Regions from separate parts of the Acetobacter fabarum genome, predicted to be linked through region 2. Evidence: riboswitches for the same ligand, from Rfam matches in the RefSeq annotation. Region 2 holds a riboswitch; each other region holds the start of a gene.
What was found. Region 2 has a riboswitch for cobalamin ahead of LKE65_RS02785 (carbohydrate porin). Riboswitches for the same ligand answer to the same signal wherever they lie in the genome.
Positions count from the first base shown of each region.

Region 1 (4,101 bases), 370 kb from region 2:
GGGGAACTCCCCAGCCTCCCACGAGCGGAAAAACAGGTGGCATTCAACACCACATCGGGCTTTGTGCGGCGCAAATACTCAGCAACACCCTGCGCAACGCCGTGGTCCTTGAGGGATGTCACAAACAGCACCGCCACGGTGCAGCCCTGCCCGGCCAGCACCGTGGCCAGCCGTTCCACTCCCGCCATGTCCGATGCCTGAAGGTGCGCTCGGTAAAAAACCAGCACGGCCGAACAGACCGCCTGCTCACCGGCTGCCGGATACGTACGGTAAACACCCCATGTGGGCAGAGGCTCGGGCTGTGTGCCGTCATCCTCCCCATATCCGGCAAGGGCTGACATAAGCCGCAGGGCCGCGGCCATGTTATCCGGCCCACCTTGGGCAAAAAAGCCGTTCAGGCGTTGCCATTGGGCGGCCTGTACACAGTAGGACAGTTCGGCCAGACGGGTATCTTCCACCGTATTGCCTGCTGGCTGCCCAGCCCCACCGCACCCAGTATGACCGGGCAGAAACACAACGGGCACAGCCTGCTCGCGCGCCCACGCGGCCAGCTCCTCCACCCCGTAACGCCAGTAATCCAGCCCACCCAGCAGACGCACCACCACGCATCTGGCACCCTGCAGGGTACTTTCCACATACAGGTCGATCGACATGGGGTGCCGCAGGCGGGCCAGACTTGTCACCTGAACGGATGGTAAGCGGGCATGCACCTGCGCGCGCATCTGCTGTGCCGCGTGGCGCAGCCCCAGCAGATCGCTCTCTGTAAAGGATAGAACAACAATATCCGCACCGGGCAGGCCCAGGTCTTCGGCTGTATCCTGTTCATCCAGTGTCCGGTTTTCGCGGACCAGAAGGTGCATGCCCGTAAACTCCCTTACGCGGCCAGATGGCCCGCAAGAGCGGTGGCAATGGCCGTGGCGTCCAGCCCTTTCTGGCCAATGACCACAATACGGCCCGTACGATCCTCCCCAACACCGAGGGGACGGTCGAATTCATGCCGGAAGCGGCTGCCCACCCCCTGCACGGCCAGACGCATGGGTTTGCCTGCAACGCTTGCAAAGCCTTTCATGCGCAGCACGTCAAAGCTGCGGGCCGTGTTTTGCAAGGTGGTCAGGAACTCATCCACACTGTGCTGTTCTGGCACGGCTACCACAAAGCTTTCAAAATCATCATGTTCGTGCTCGCCATCTTCCGCATCGTGGTGGGATGGGCGGGCGGCAAGGTCGCTCTCGGCCGCAGCGCCAATACCCAGCAGCACGGCGGGGTCCACCTTGCCTTCCGTTGCCCGCACAATCTGCACAGGGCGGGGGGCATGGTCCCGAATATGCTGCTCCACTGCTGCCAGTTGGGCTGCATCCAGCAGGTCGGTCTTGTTCAGCACTACCAGATCGGCAGCGTTGATCTGGTCTTCAAACACCTCGGCCAGCGGGTTGTCATGGTCCAGCGAGGGGTCTTCGGCCCGCTGTGCTTCCACGGCCTGCGGATCATCCGCAAAGCGTCCGGCGGCTACAGCAGGGGCATCCACCACGGCCACAACGCCATCTACCGTCATGCGGTTACGCACCGTGGGCCAGCCAAACGCCTTGAGCAGGGGCTTGGGCAGAGCCAGCCCTGATGTTTCAATCACCACATGTTCGGGTGGGTCGGCCCGGTCCAGCAGGGCTTCCATGGTGGGCAGGAAGTCATCCGCGACAGTGCAGCACAAGCAGCCATTGGTCAGTTCGACAATGTCTTCCTCGCGGCAGCCTTCCACCCCGCAGCCGCGCAGGATTTCGCCATCAATACCGAGCGAGCCGAATTCGTTCACCACCACGGCAATACGGTGCCCCTGCGCCCGGCTGAGCAGGTGCCGCAGCAAGGTGGTTTTACCAGCGCCCAAAAAACCGGTGATAATGGTTACGGGCACGCGTGTCTTGGCAGCAGTCATGGTTCTTCCTGTTCGTTATAAAGCGTTGCGGGCACACGCCCCAGCACCATATCGGCCAGCGTTGCAGGGCGGCGCGATGGCATGACAGTCCCTTTGGCCGATGCCGCATACAGGCGGGCATAAGCCAGAATATCCTCAGCCTTTTCTGGCCCAAGGTGGCCCAGCAGCCATGTCCAGCGCTCGGGCATGGCTATGGCCGCGGTACACCCCCGGTCACACGCGGCCAGACAGGCCACCGGACGCAGCGTGGCGGAAGGGGCTACCCCGGCCAGATGCTCCGCATCCAGCAGAACCTGCAGGCGCTCGAGCAGTTGTTCACCCGGCGGGCAATCCATGGCAGGCCCCCCCCGCCTGCACGTAACGCAGACATGCAGCACGGGTGGCCCCGCCTGTGCTGAATGAGCAGAAGAGGATGGCAAAGAGTGTTCGGCGGTCATGCGTCTTTCCAACAGGCCGTTTTTCCACAACGTGGGGTTGTGGCAGGCATGGGGCAGTAACAACCAGCCCTCTGCCACGCATATGGCAAAGAAAACGCACCACCGGGTGCATCCGTGCCTGCCGGGCACCCCGCCAGCAAACAACGCCAGAACGCAACCATTCCCACAGGAACGGCCTTACAGACTTGTGATGGCAGGTCTCCTGGCTTGTACCCTGCCTGCACCAGCCATGAACTGACGCAAAGCACTGTTCCGCTGCCTTCCCGAGTCCTGAAAGAACCAGTGGCAACCCCGAACACGGCCGGGGCGGAACATGATGGGTACTTACAGTTGCGGGGGCAGCAACGGCCTTGCACCGGTCTTCCCTTTTCACCCCCGGTCAGGGGCACCATCAAGTGCGGGCATGATGTGCACAAAAGCCCTGCCGATTCAAGGCATGTCGCGCTGTGGCCAAGCATAGCTGCACGGCACGAACAGGCCGTTAAGGACCACCCAGTACCGTAGAGTGCGGAACATGATTGACCCACAAGGTGGGCTGGCCTAGTTTGCCTATATACTTTTTATCTCAACTATAATGACACTAAGTTAATGGACCGCATGACTGAGCAGCGCCACATGCCAGCACTGGACGAAACGTATTTTCCCGGCATGGCGCTGACCTTCCGGGTCATGCGGTTGGCAACGCTCTGGCGCACGCAACTGGACCGGGCTTTGCGCCCGCATGGTATGTCCCTTGCTGTCATGCGGCCCATGGCCTACCTGCGCATGTTGCCTGAAGGGGCGACCCAGCGTGACCTGGCCCAGACCATGAACATAGACTGCTCTGCACTGGTGCGCGTGCTTGACCTGCTGGAAAAACAAAAGCTGGTCACCCGTAAACCCGATGCGCAGGACCGCCGCGCAAAACGCCTGTTTTTGACAGATGCCGGGCGGGAACAATGCAGACTGTTCCATACGATTGCCGCTGAACTCGAGCAGACCATACGGCACTCGCTCCCTCCGGCTCAGGCCGATAGCCTGACGCAGACCCTCTCCTCCTTGCTCGAAGCGCACCATGCCCACACGCTCTGACCTGCTCACACTGCCCGGTTCGCTCATGCACTGGGCCAACCAGCGTTTTGCCCCCGCAGTTTTTGCCGATGATGCCCGCTGGAACGGCTTTACCGCCACAGCGGGCTATACCATGCGTGTGTTCCTTTCCATTGGCATTGCGCTTTTTCTGGCCTTTGTTTTTCAGCTCCAGTCCCCACTCAGTGCGGCCACAACGGTGCTGATTGTCTCCAACCCCACGGTTGGGGCCATGGTTTCCAAAAGTGTGTGGCGTCTTATTGGTACCCTGATTGGGGCCGCGATCAGCGTGGGGGTTATGGCTGTTTTTGTGCAGTCCCCCGTTCTCTACTTTGCGGTCCTGTCCGTTTTTGTCGGCCTTGCCTGTATGGTCGCCACGTTTTTGCGGTTTTTTCGTGCGTATGCGGCGGTGCTGACCGGCTATACGATTGTAATTATTGCAGCCCCTGCCTTTGCCAACCCCGATGGCATTTTTCTATCCGCCATGAGCCGCCTTTCTGTTGTGGCAACGGGCATTGTGGTTACGGCCTGCGTGTTCATGGTCACATCCGTGCGCAAACCCAGCACCGTGCTGCACAAGCTTGGTCAGGCGTTCCGGGAAACTGTTCTGCACGCCAGAACATTTCATAAAGCTGAAAGTGAACGCACAACCCCCGAAGCGCTTGATGC
Region 1 is NZ_JAKVNI010000001.1:184,910-189,010, forward strand. Features, by position in the region: gene cobN (cobaltochelatase subunit CobN) at 1-860, opposite strand, end outside; gene cobW (cobalamin biosynthesis protein CobW) at 875-1,927, opposite strand; gene LKE65_RS00950 (DUF1636 domain-containing protein) at 1,924-2,364, opposite strand; cobalamin riboswitch at 2,540-2,772, opposite strand; gene LKE65_RS00955 (MarR family winged helix-turn-helix transcriptional regulator) at 2,953-3,435, shown strand; gene LKE65_RS00960 (FUSC family protein) at 3,461-4,101, shown strand, end outside.
Region 1: linked by a shared signal. The riboswitch ahead of LKE65_RS00950 (DUF1636 domain-containing protein) and the one ahead of LKE65_RS02785 (carbohydrate porin) in region 2 are both predicted to bind cobalamin.

Region 2 (4,101 bases):
ATGGAACCCGCCACAAAAGGCGATCACGCCATTACGGCCGGTAGCGGCACGGGCGATCTTGACCGCGTTTTCGGTTGCTTCCCCACCCGTGGTGAAGAAAATGGTCTTGGCCGGGCCGGAGAAGGGCGCGCGCGCGTTCAGCTTTTCGGCCAGTTCAATGTAGGATTCGTAAGCCGAAACCTGAAACGCCGTGTGTGTAAAGCGTTCGAGCTGCTTTGCCACCGCAGCCATCACCTTGGGGTGGCGGTGGCCCACGTTCAGCACGGCAATACCGCCTGCAAAGTCAACGTAGCGGCGGCCTTCCACATCCCACAGCTCCGCGTTTTCGGCCCGGTCGGCAAAAACGGGGGTGGAGGTGGAAACCCCGCGCGGCACGGCGTTGTTACGGCGGGCCAGCAGGTCTTTGTTGGTGGTGCTCATGTCAGGTTTGGCTCCGGTTGGCGGTCATATGGTCCGGCCCGTGTTTGGGGCGGGACAAACATGTTCGTTCCGTAAGTGGTTTTATTGCACGCGGGGAGGCGCTTTTTTGGTGCGTGGGTGGTGATGAAAAATCAACACCCGATCCTTCGGCGCCAGACCCGTTCTTCTGGCAGTTTATGCCGGAGGGGGCAGGGGGGTGTCCGCCTCCTGCGCAACCTGTTCCATCAGCCATGTGCGGAAGGTGCGCAGGGAGGGTTTTTCCCACATCTGTTCGGAGGCGCGCAGCACGTAGGCCCCCAGCGGTGTGGCCTTGAGTGGGGTTTGTGTGGGCTGCACGCGCACCAGCCGCCCGCTAAGCAGGTCATCACCAAGCAAAAACGGGTTGCCAAGGGCTATACCCTCCCCCGCGCGGGCGGCGGCCAACGTAATATGGGCCTGCCATAACCTGCCTGCGGTGGGAATGGTGGCGGCCTGAACCCCTTGTGCTGCAAACCAACGCCGCCATTCCGTATCGTCCTCCTCATGCAGCAGGGGGGCGTCCAGCAGGTCTTCGGTTGTGTGGGGCTGGCCGCCAAGGGCCTGAATGCACTGGGGAGATGCGACGGGAAAAACCGGCGGGCGGGCAATGGCCATATGCCGGATGGTGCGTGGTTCTGGCGTTGTGCTGCCATCGCGCACATAGCCGATCTGGGCATGGTTGGTGGATTCCACACCGCTGATGTGGAAGGCCGCACTGGCATCCACCGAGCGGAGCTGCACCTCCATGTGCGGGTGCAGTTTGCGAAAGGCGTAAAGCCGGGGCAGCAGCCAGTGGTAGGCAAACCCGTGCACGCAGGTCACGGTCAGGGGGGCGACGCGGTTGCGCATATCTGCCGTGGCCGTGGCCAAACCGTCCAGCAGGGGGGCTATGCGGTCGTAATAGGTCTGGCCTGCCTGGGTTAGCCCGCCAGTGGTCTTGTCGCGCAGGGTGATGCCCAGAGAGAGTTCAAGGTCGCGGATATGGCGGCTGATGGCGGCGTGGTCCACGCGCAGCTCCGTGGCCGCCCGCCGGATGCCACCCGTGCGGGCGAAGGCGACAAAGGCGTTCAGGGCGGACAGGGGGGGAATACGGTAGCGTGGGTCCATGGGTCTGGTGTGCTGGGTCATGTCCGGGGTGGCTGGCCCGCCATTGGAGGGTAAATGGCCCAAAAAGCAAGCGCCTGCCCCATGTTTGCCTCTGGCCATGTTGGGGCGGTATGGCGCGTGGGTGGGGTTTTTGCGTTGCAAATCGGTTAAAATATAGGCTATTGCGCAGTTCATTATAGCCAACGGTCCCGCGCAAGCGGAATAAAAGGGAATGCCGTATTCTCCCCCTGTGGGAGATCAGTCGGCGACTGCCCCCGCAACTGTAGGCGGAGAGTATCTGGCCCGAGCGGTGTTGTGCATCGCTGCCACTGGTTGCCCCGCAACCGGGAAGGTTGGGCCCGATGCGTTGATCCGCAAGTCAGGAGACCTGCCGTTGCCGCTCATGCCTTGATCGCCGGACGGGGGTGCCGGAGATGGATGCTCGACCATGCTACTTTATCCCTGACGGCCCTTTTTCCCATACGCGCATTTCATTCAACAGCACGCCCCGCTCCGGGGTGGGGAAAACAGGCTTGATTCCATGATTTTTTTACAAAAAACAGCCCGTATGCTCTGGCGTCTGGCGCTTTTGTGCCAGTCCGTAGGTGTTGCTGGTGTGCTTTTGCCCGCAGCCGCATTTGCGCAGAATGCGGAGACGCAGCTGGAGCAGGACCGCCGGCGTCTGGGCAATTCCGGCCCTCTGGTATCCGAGGTTGACCCTGCTACGGTGCGTGACAGCATGCGCGCGGCAGAAGCGGCTGCCTCCAGGAATGATGAAGACCACCCCGACCTGAGCGACCACCTGCTGGGCAATATGTGGGGCGCACGTGACTGGATGGCCCGCCACGGCATTACGCTCGACATTCAGGAAGTGGATGAACTGTGGGGCAATACCTCAGGCGGCACCGCATCGGCAGCCGATGGGGCAAATGGCTCGGGCACCGGCCCGGCCTATGACGGCATGACCATGCCAACCCTGACCGTGGACCTGGAAAAACTCATCGGCCTCAAGGGCGGTATTTTCAATATCAGCGCACTCCAGCTGCGCGGGCGCTCGATCTCGCAGGATCATCTGGGCGTGTTCAACCCCGCATCCGGGTTTGAGGCAGACCGCTCCACCCGCCTGTTCGAGCTGTGGTACCAGCAGTCCTTCCTTGGCGGCAAGCTCGACGTCAAGATCGGGCAGCAGGATCTGGATACCGAATTCCTGATCAGTGATTACGGCAGCCTTTACCTCAACTCCAACTTCGGCTGGCCCATGGCGCCATCGGTCAACCTGTATGGGGGTGGACCGTCCTGGCCGCTGGCATCCCCCGCCATCCGTATCCGCTACCGGCCCACGGACCAGTTTACCGTCATGTTTGCCGCAGCGGATGATAACCCGCCGGGCAACCGCTACAACTCCACCGCCATCCAGCAGGCCACAGGCTCGGATGCAGGGCAGACCAACGACCCGACCAGCCAGAATGCCAACAACAATGCCTCGGGCACCCAGTTCAACATGGGCACGGGGGCGCTGCTCATGACCGAGCTGCAATATGCCATCAACCCCCAGCCCGATGACATGTCCAAGGTCACCAAGGACCCCGGCCTGCCCGGTATTTACAAGCTGGGTGGTTTTTACGACACCGCCAAGTTTGCAGACTACCGCTACAACAAGAACGGGGGCTCGCTGGGAACAGCGGTGCTGAACGGCAGCACCAACCAGCGTGACCTGACCCCGCGCTGGGACCGTGGCAACTGGATGGTTTACGGCATTATCGACCAGATGATCTGGCGTCCCTCGCTCCAGTCTCCCCAGTCTGTGGGTGTGTTTGCCCGTGCCACGGGCAATGGTGGTGACCGCAACCTGATCAGCTTTGCCGTGGATGCGGGGATCAACCTCAAGGCCCCCTTCAAGGGGCGTGACAACGATACGGTGGGCGTGGGCTGGGGCATTGGCCGTGCCTCTTACGGGCAGCGCCAGTTTGACCGGGACTCCGGCACACACCGGCAGGGGAATGAAAACCATCTGGAAGTCACCTATCAGGCGCAGGTCATGCCCTGGTGGGTCATGCAGCCGGACTTCCAGTATGTCTGGAACCCTTCGGGCGGGATCCCCCTCTCGTGGGGGGATTCACCCAAACGGATCGGGAACGAGGCCATCTTCGGCCTCCACTCCAGTATTACTTTCTAATGACCCAGCAGGCAGGGGGAATGACGCAGGAGGATGGCGGACCGTCGGTTAAAACTCTTGCCGTGTGATGCCATAATTCTATGATGCACCCACGACAACCATGAGAGTACGCAGTTTTTTCTGACCGACCCGCACACGTTTTGCGTTGTGCCACCTTGCCAAGAAAGAAAAGGATAACACCATGAACACATCCGTTCATACAAATGCCCCCGCACTGGTGGCCGATGCGGGTATTCCCCTGCGTGAGATTCTGCCCTGGGGCGTGTTCGGCCTGATCATGGCAGCACTGCTGATTTACTTTGTGGGTGCGGAACAGGGTGCCACTTCCCTTATTTCTGGCCATTCCGTGCATGAATTCGTGCATGACGGCCGCCACCTTCTTGGCTTCCCCTGCCATTAAA
Region 2 is NZ_JAKVNI010000001.1:556,820-560,920, reverse strand. Features, by position in the region: gene gabT (4-aminobutyrate--2-oxoglutarate transaminase) at 1-420, opposite strand, end outside; gene LKE65_RS02790 (LysR substrate-binding domain-containing protein) at 595-1,545, opposite strand; cobalamin riboswitch at 1,712-1,934, shown strand; gene LKE65_RS02785 (carbohydrate porin) at 2,093-3,700, shown strand; gene LKE65_RS02780 (CbtB domain-containing protein) at 3,882-4,100, shown strand.

Region 3 (4,101 bases), 310 kb from region 2:
GCCTGTAGGCCTCCAAGTCCAGCGCATATCCTTTGATCCGCACATCTTCTATACGGCTCAGTACATCTGCATCCAGCGCATTGGCACGAGTTGCCAGCACCCGCTTGCCCAGACCGGGCACACAGGCCAAGAATACCCACCCAACGGCTGAACCTTCCAGGTTTTCCCGCACTGGCACCCTGGGCCAACCGGCACAAAGCCCATTGGGATCGACAATATCCAGATACGCGGCCTGGTCCCCGCTAGGCACGGCCAGCCATGCCGTGCCACCACTTTTATGGGCAACGGCTTCCAGCACCGGGCGCAGACGGGCCCGCACGCTGTTATCATCCCCCGCAATACGGGCGAGGTTGAGTATGCGCCCGCCCAGATGGTAACGCATATCCCCTGCCCTGCGCTGGACGTATCCCAAATGGTCCAGCGTTTGCAGAATATTGTGCACCGTTGTTTTGCCTATGCCTGAAATACTGGCAATCTGCTGCAAACGTGCACCACCACCCTGCTGGGCTATAATTTCCAGAATAGCTGCGGACCGCTCTATGGACTGGATAAGCCTTGGCGTTTTGCTCATGCCGCATTCCCACTACCCAAGGGGCTGACCATACTCCGCCCGCCTTATGGTACGCAGCATAACAGCACCTTGGCAGAACGCCTGACTTTTCTGGCCATCATGCTTCAGGATGGAATACCGCTCATGACCAGCCTGAATGCAAAAAAGAGGAACACCACCCCCGTAAGCACATCCAGCGCACGCACCACTCTGGGGCTGGACAGAACACGACCGAGCGAAAACGCCAGACAGGCCAGAACCGCATACCATGCCACAGCCATAACCACCTGCACCCCCGCCAGCAGAAGGGAATAGCTGACCCGGTGTACACCTGCGGGAATAAACTGGGCAAAGGCGGTCAGGTCGAACACACCAACAAGTGGGTTAAGGCATGTGGTCAACAGCCCACGCTGGTAGCCAGCCCCCATACCGCCAACAGACCGTGCCTGAGCATCTGCCCGCGCCTGATCATGCGCCCCGGCAGAAGGCATAAGCAGGCGCACCCCCAGATAAGCCAGATAAAGCGCCCCGGCCCATTCCAGCGCCAGATACAGTGTGGGAGAGGCCGCAACCAAAGCGCTTACCCCAAACGCTGTGCCTGCTCCCCATATGGCAAGCCCTGTGCCGGTGCCCAGCGCTGCCCCAAGGGCCGCCTTGCGGCTCACATTCATGCCCAGACGGATAACAAGGGCCGTTTCTGTCCCCGGTGTGAGCACCAGAACACCCCACGCGGCGGCAAAGGTCAGTAAAGGCAAAAAAGCATGGGGCATGGCCAGGTCCTGCACAGTGCATTGAGCAACACGCACCACCCTATGGCCGGTTCAGCCCATAGGGTGGTGCGTGCTGGGTGCTAAAAAAGAACAAAAGCCACAAAAAGTCCAAGCCAACAGGCAAAAAAATACCTGTGATCACTCTAACGCTATCTGCGGTTATATAACTCCATAGCCATGTGGCGCGCGCCCACAACGTGCTGGGCCGCAACATAGGCCATGAGCATGGCATGAGCTGAGGGGTTTTCGGCCTTTTCCTCTCGCTCCTGCTCGGGGGCACAACGGGCCTTTATGGCCAGACTTAGTGCGTGCTCCAGCATGCCGCGGAAGAGGGTCTCAAGCTGCAAGGCTCTGGCACGGTAAGGTAAAGGCTGTTCTGGCATAAACATCCCCAGCATCTGCCCTCCGGCCTGTTGCAAGGCGGCCTCTTCGGCCAGCTGAGGGGACTCTCTGAACAGGGCCAGAACCTCCGCCCTGTTCGGCGCAACGCGCAGCAGATGCCGCAGCAAAGGGTGCAGCAACCCCACTCCACCCGCAATATGCGCGGAGCAGGAGGAAGCAGGCGGATAAGAACCCGGCAGTAAATAGCATGACATCAGACATCTCAGCCCCCGGTCAGTCCCGCCCGGTGACATGGTTTGCAAGACGAAGGCAGGTCTCCTGACTTGCAGATACGCGACACACCCTGCCTTCCCGGTTATGCACCAGTGGCCGCCCCCTCCGGGGCAACGGATGTAAGCTACTGCCTACAGTTGCGGGTACAGTCTCCGACTGACTTCTGGCGAAGCTTACGGTGTTCCCTTTTCATCCGCTCGCGCGGAACCTTCGACTAACAGGGGCAGGCTATAGCGGCATGCGCGCTTTGCCGCGAGCAAAAAAACAGGCTCACGCCCCTTCCGCCGGCACTCCCAGCAGACCCAAACGCCACTGACCCGCATGGCAGCTGATCAGGCTGTAACTCAGGGGCGGTACATCAACCCGTGCAGCATGGGCCAGACCCACAGCCCCTTCCCCCTGATACAAAACCCGCAACAGCAGGTTGCGCACCACAGCAGGCCGCGCCAGCACAACGGCTGCGGGCAGGGTCTGGCTTATATCATCCAGCCAAAGGGCCGTTCTGTGGTAAAACGCGGCAAAGCTTTCCCCTGCTGGTGGGGCAAAAGTCGCATCGGTTAAAAAGGCATGCTGCTGCACAGGGTCCAGAGCCTGAAGGCCTGTGCCCGCCCATGTTCCGTAATCCCGGTCCCGCAGGGCATCCTGTGGCCGCAGGATCTGCCCTTGCCCATCCGGCACGGCCACATCCGGGGCATAAAATACCGTTAACTGGCTCACGGACGGTAGATAAGCTGCGGCTGTCTGGGGGGTATAGCCATGCGCAACCTGTTCAGCCCCATCAGGCAGCACACCCTTGCGCACAACACCGGGTAGTGCAGACGCACAGCAAAGCAGCTTCAACCCACAAACCTTTCCCGCACTGGGCCATGACTGTTCAGGATTTGCCAGCATGCCGCAGACACCCTACACCATCAGGCATTATTTTACCGCGATTTAAAACCGAGAATCGGATGCCCGCTTTTTCCAGCACTTTATCCAGCGCTCTGTGTTCCCGTTTTTCGTGGGTCGCGGTCTGTCTGGCCGTTTCAGGCTGTGCGGCCCCCATTACCGTGCAGCGCCTGAGCCTGACAGACAGCTACAAGGAACGCAGCCAGAGCACACTGAGCGGGCAGCAGCTGAGCAACACCACCCGTATTGTGCTTGAGCGCCAGAACCTGTTGGCCATATGGAAGAAAAATCCCGAACAGGCACTGGCCATCCTGCGCGCCAGCACACAGGCGCAGTTTTACACCCCCGACCTGCAGGACCAGCTTTTTGCCCTTGCGGAGCTGAACTACCTGCTGGGTCGCCAGAACACGGACCGTGCGGCCTTTATGGCGGCAGCCCTGTACGCCTATGCCTACCTGAACCCCAACGGGCCGGATAACGCAAAACCCAACCCATATGACGTACATTTCCGCCAGGCGTGTGATCTTTACATGTTTGGCCTGACCGAAGCTCTGGGTAACCCTGTGGAGGTGGCACCACAACGCTGGACGCTCCCCTTTGGCACGCTGGACCTGTCCACCACCCCCGCGCAGAAGGAATGGTACGGCTATACGCTGACCGACTTCCGCCCCACAGCGCGCCTTTCGGTGCGGGGGATAAAAAACATCTATCGCAGGGCGGGGCTGGGGGTGCCTCTGGCAGCAGTACCCCACCCACCAGCAAACAGCCAGATTTCCTTCTCCATTACCGACAAGCTGCGTATTCCCGTTAACCTGCTGCTGGAAATCCCCAACCCACGCGAGCAGATTTTTACAAACCATATTGATGCGCGCCTGACACTGGCAACCATTGACACAACAAGCAGCCTGCCAACCACAGACGGTGTTATTCCCCTACAATATGACCAGACCGCCTCCCGCGCGATCAGCCTGAGCAACGCGGTTGACTGGTCCGTGGAATACAAGGGTTTTCTGGATGGCAATCTCTTTAACAAACGTGCCCAGCTTATTGCCATAGAACCGCACCAGTATGGCCATATGCCCGTTGTGCTGGTGCATGGCACGGCCTCCAGCCCCGGACGCTGGGCGGATATGGTCAATGACCTGCTGGAAGACCCGCAGATACGCGCACATTATGAGTTCTGGTTTTTCTCCTACGCCACGGGCAACCCTATCCCCTACTCCGCCCTGCAACTCCGCGATGCCCTGAACCGCACCATCCATGACCTTGGTGGTACGC
Region 3 is NZ_JAKVNI010000001.1:248,652-252,752, forward strand. Features, by position in the region: gene LKE65_RS01250 (IclR family transcriptional regulator) at 1-571, opposite strand, end outside; gene LKE65_RS01255 (LysE family translocator) at 676-1,320, opposite strand; gene LKE65_RS01260 (hypothetical protein) at 1,470-1,916, opposite strand; cobalamin riboswitch at 1,954-2,162, opposite strand; gene LKE65_RS01265 (histidine phosphatase family protein) at 2,206-2,775, opposite strand; gene LKE65_RS01270 (esterase/lipase family protein) at 2,886-4,101, shown strand, end outside.
Region 3: linked by a shared signal. The riboswitch ahead of LKE65_RS01260 (hypothetical protein) and the one ahead of LKE65_RS02785 (carbohydrate porin) in region 2 are both predicted to bind cobalamin.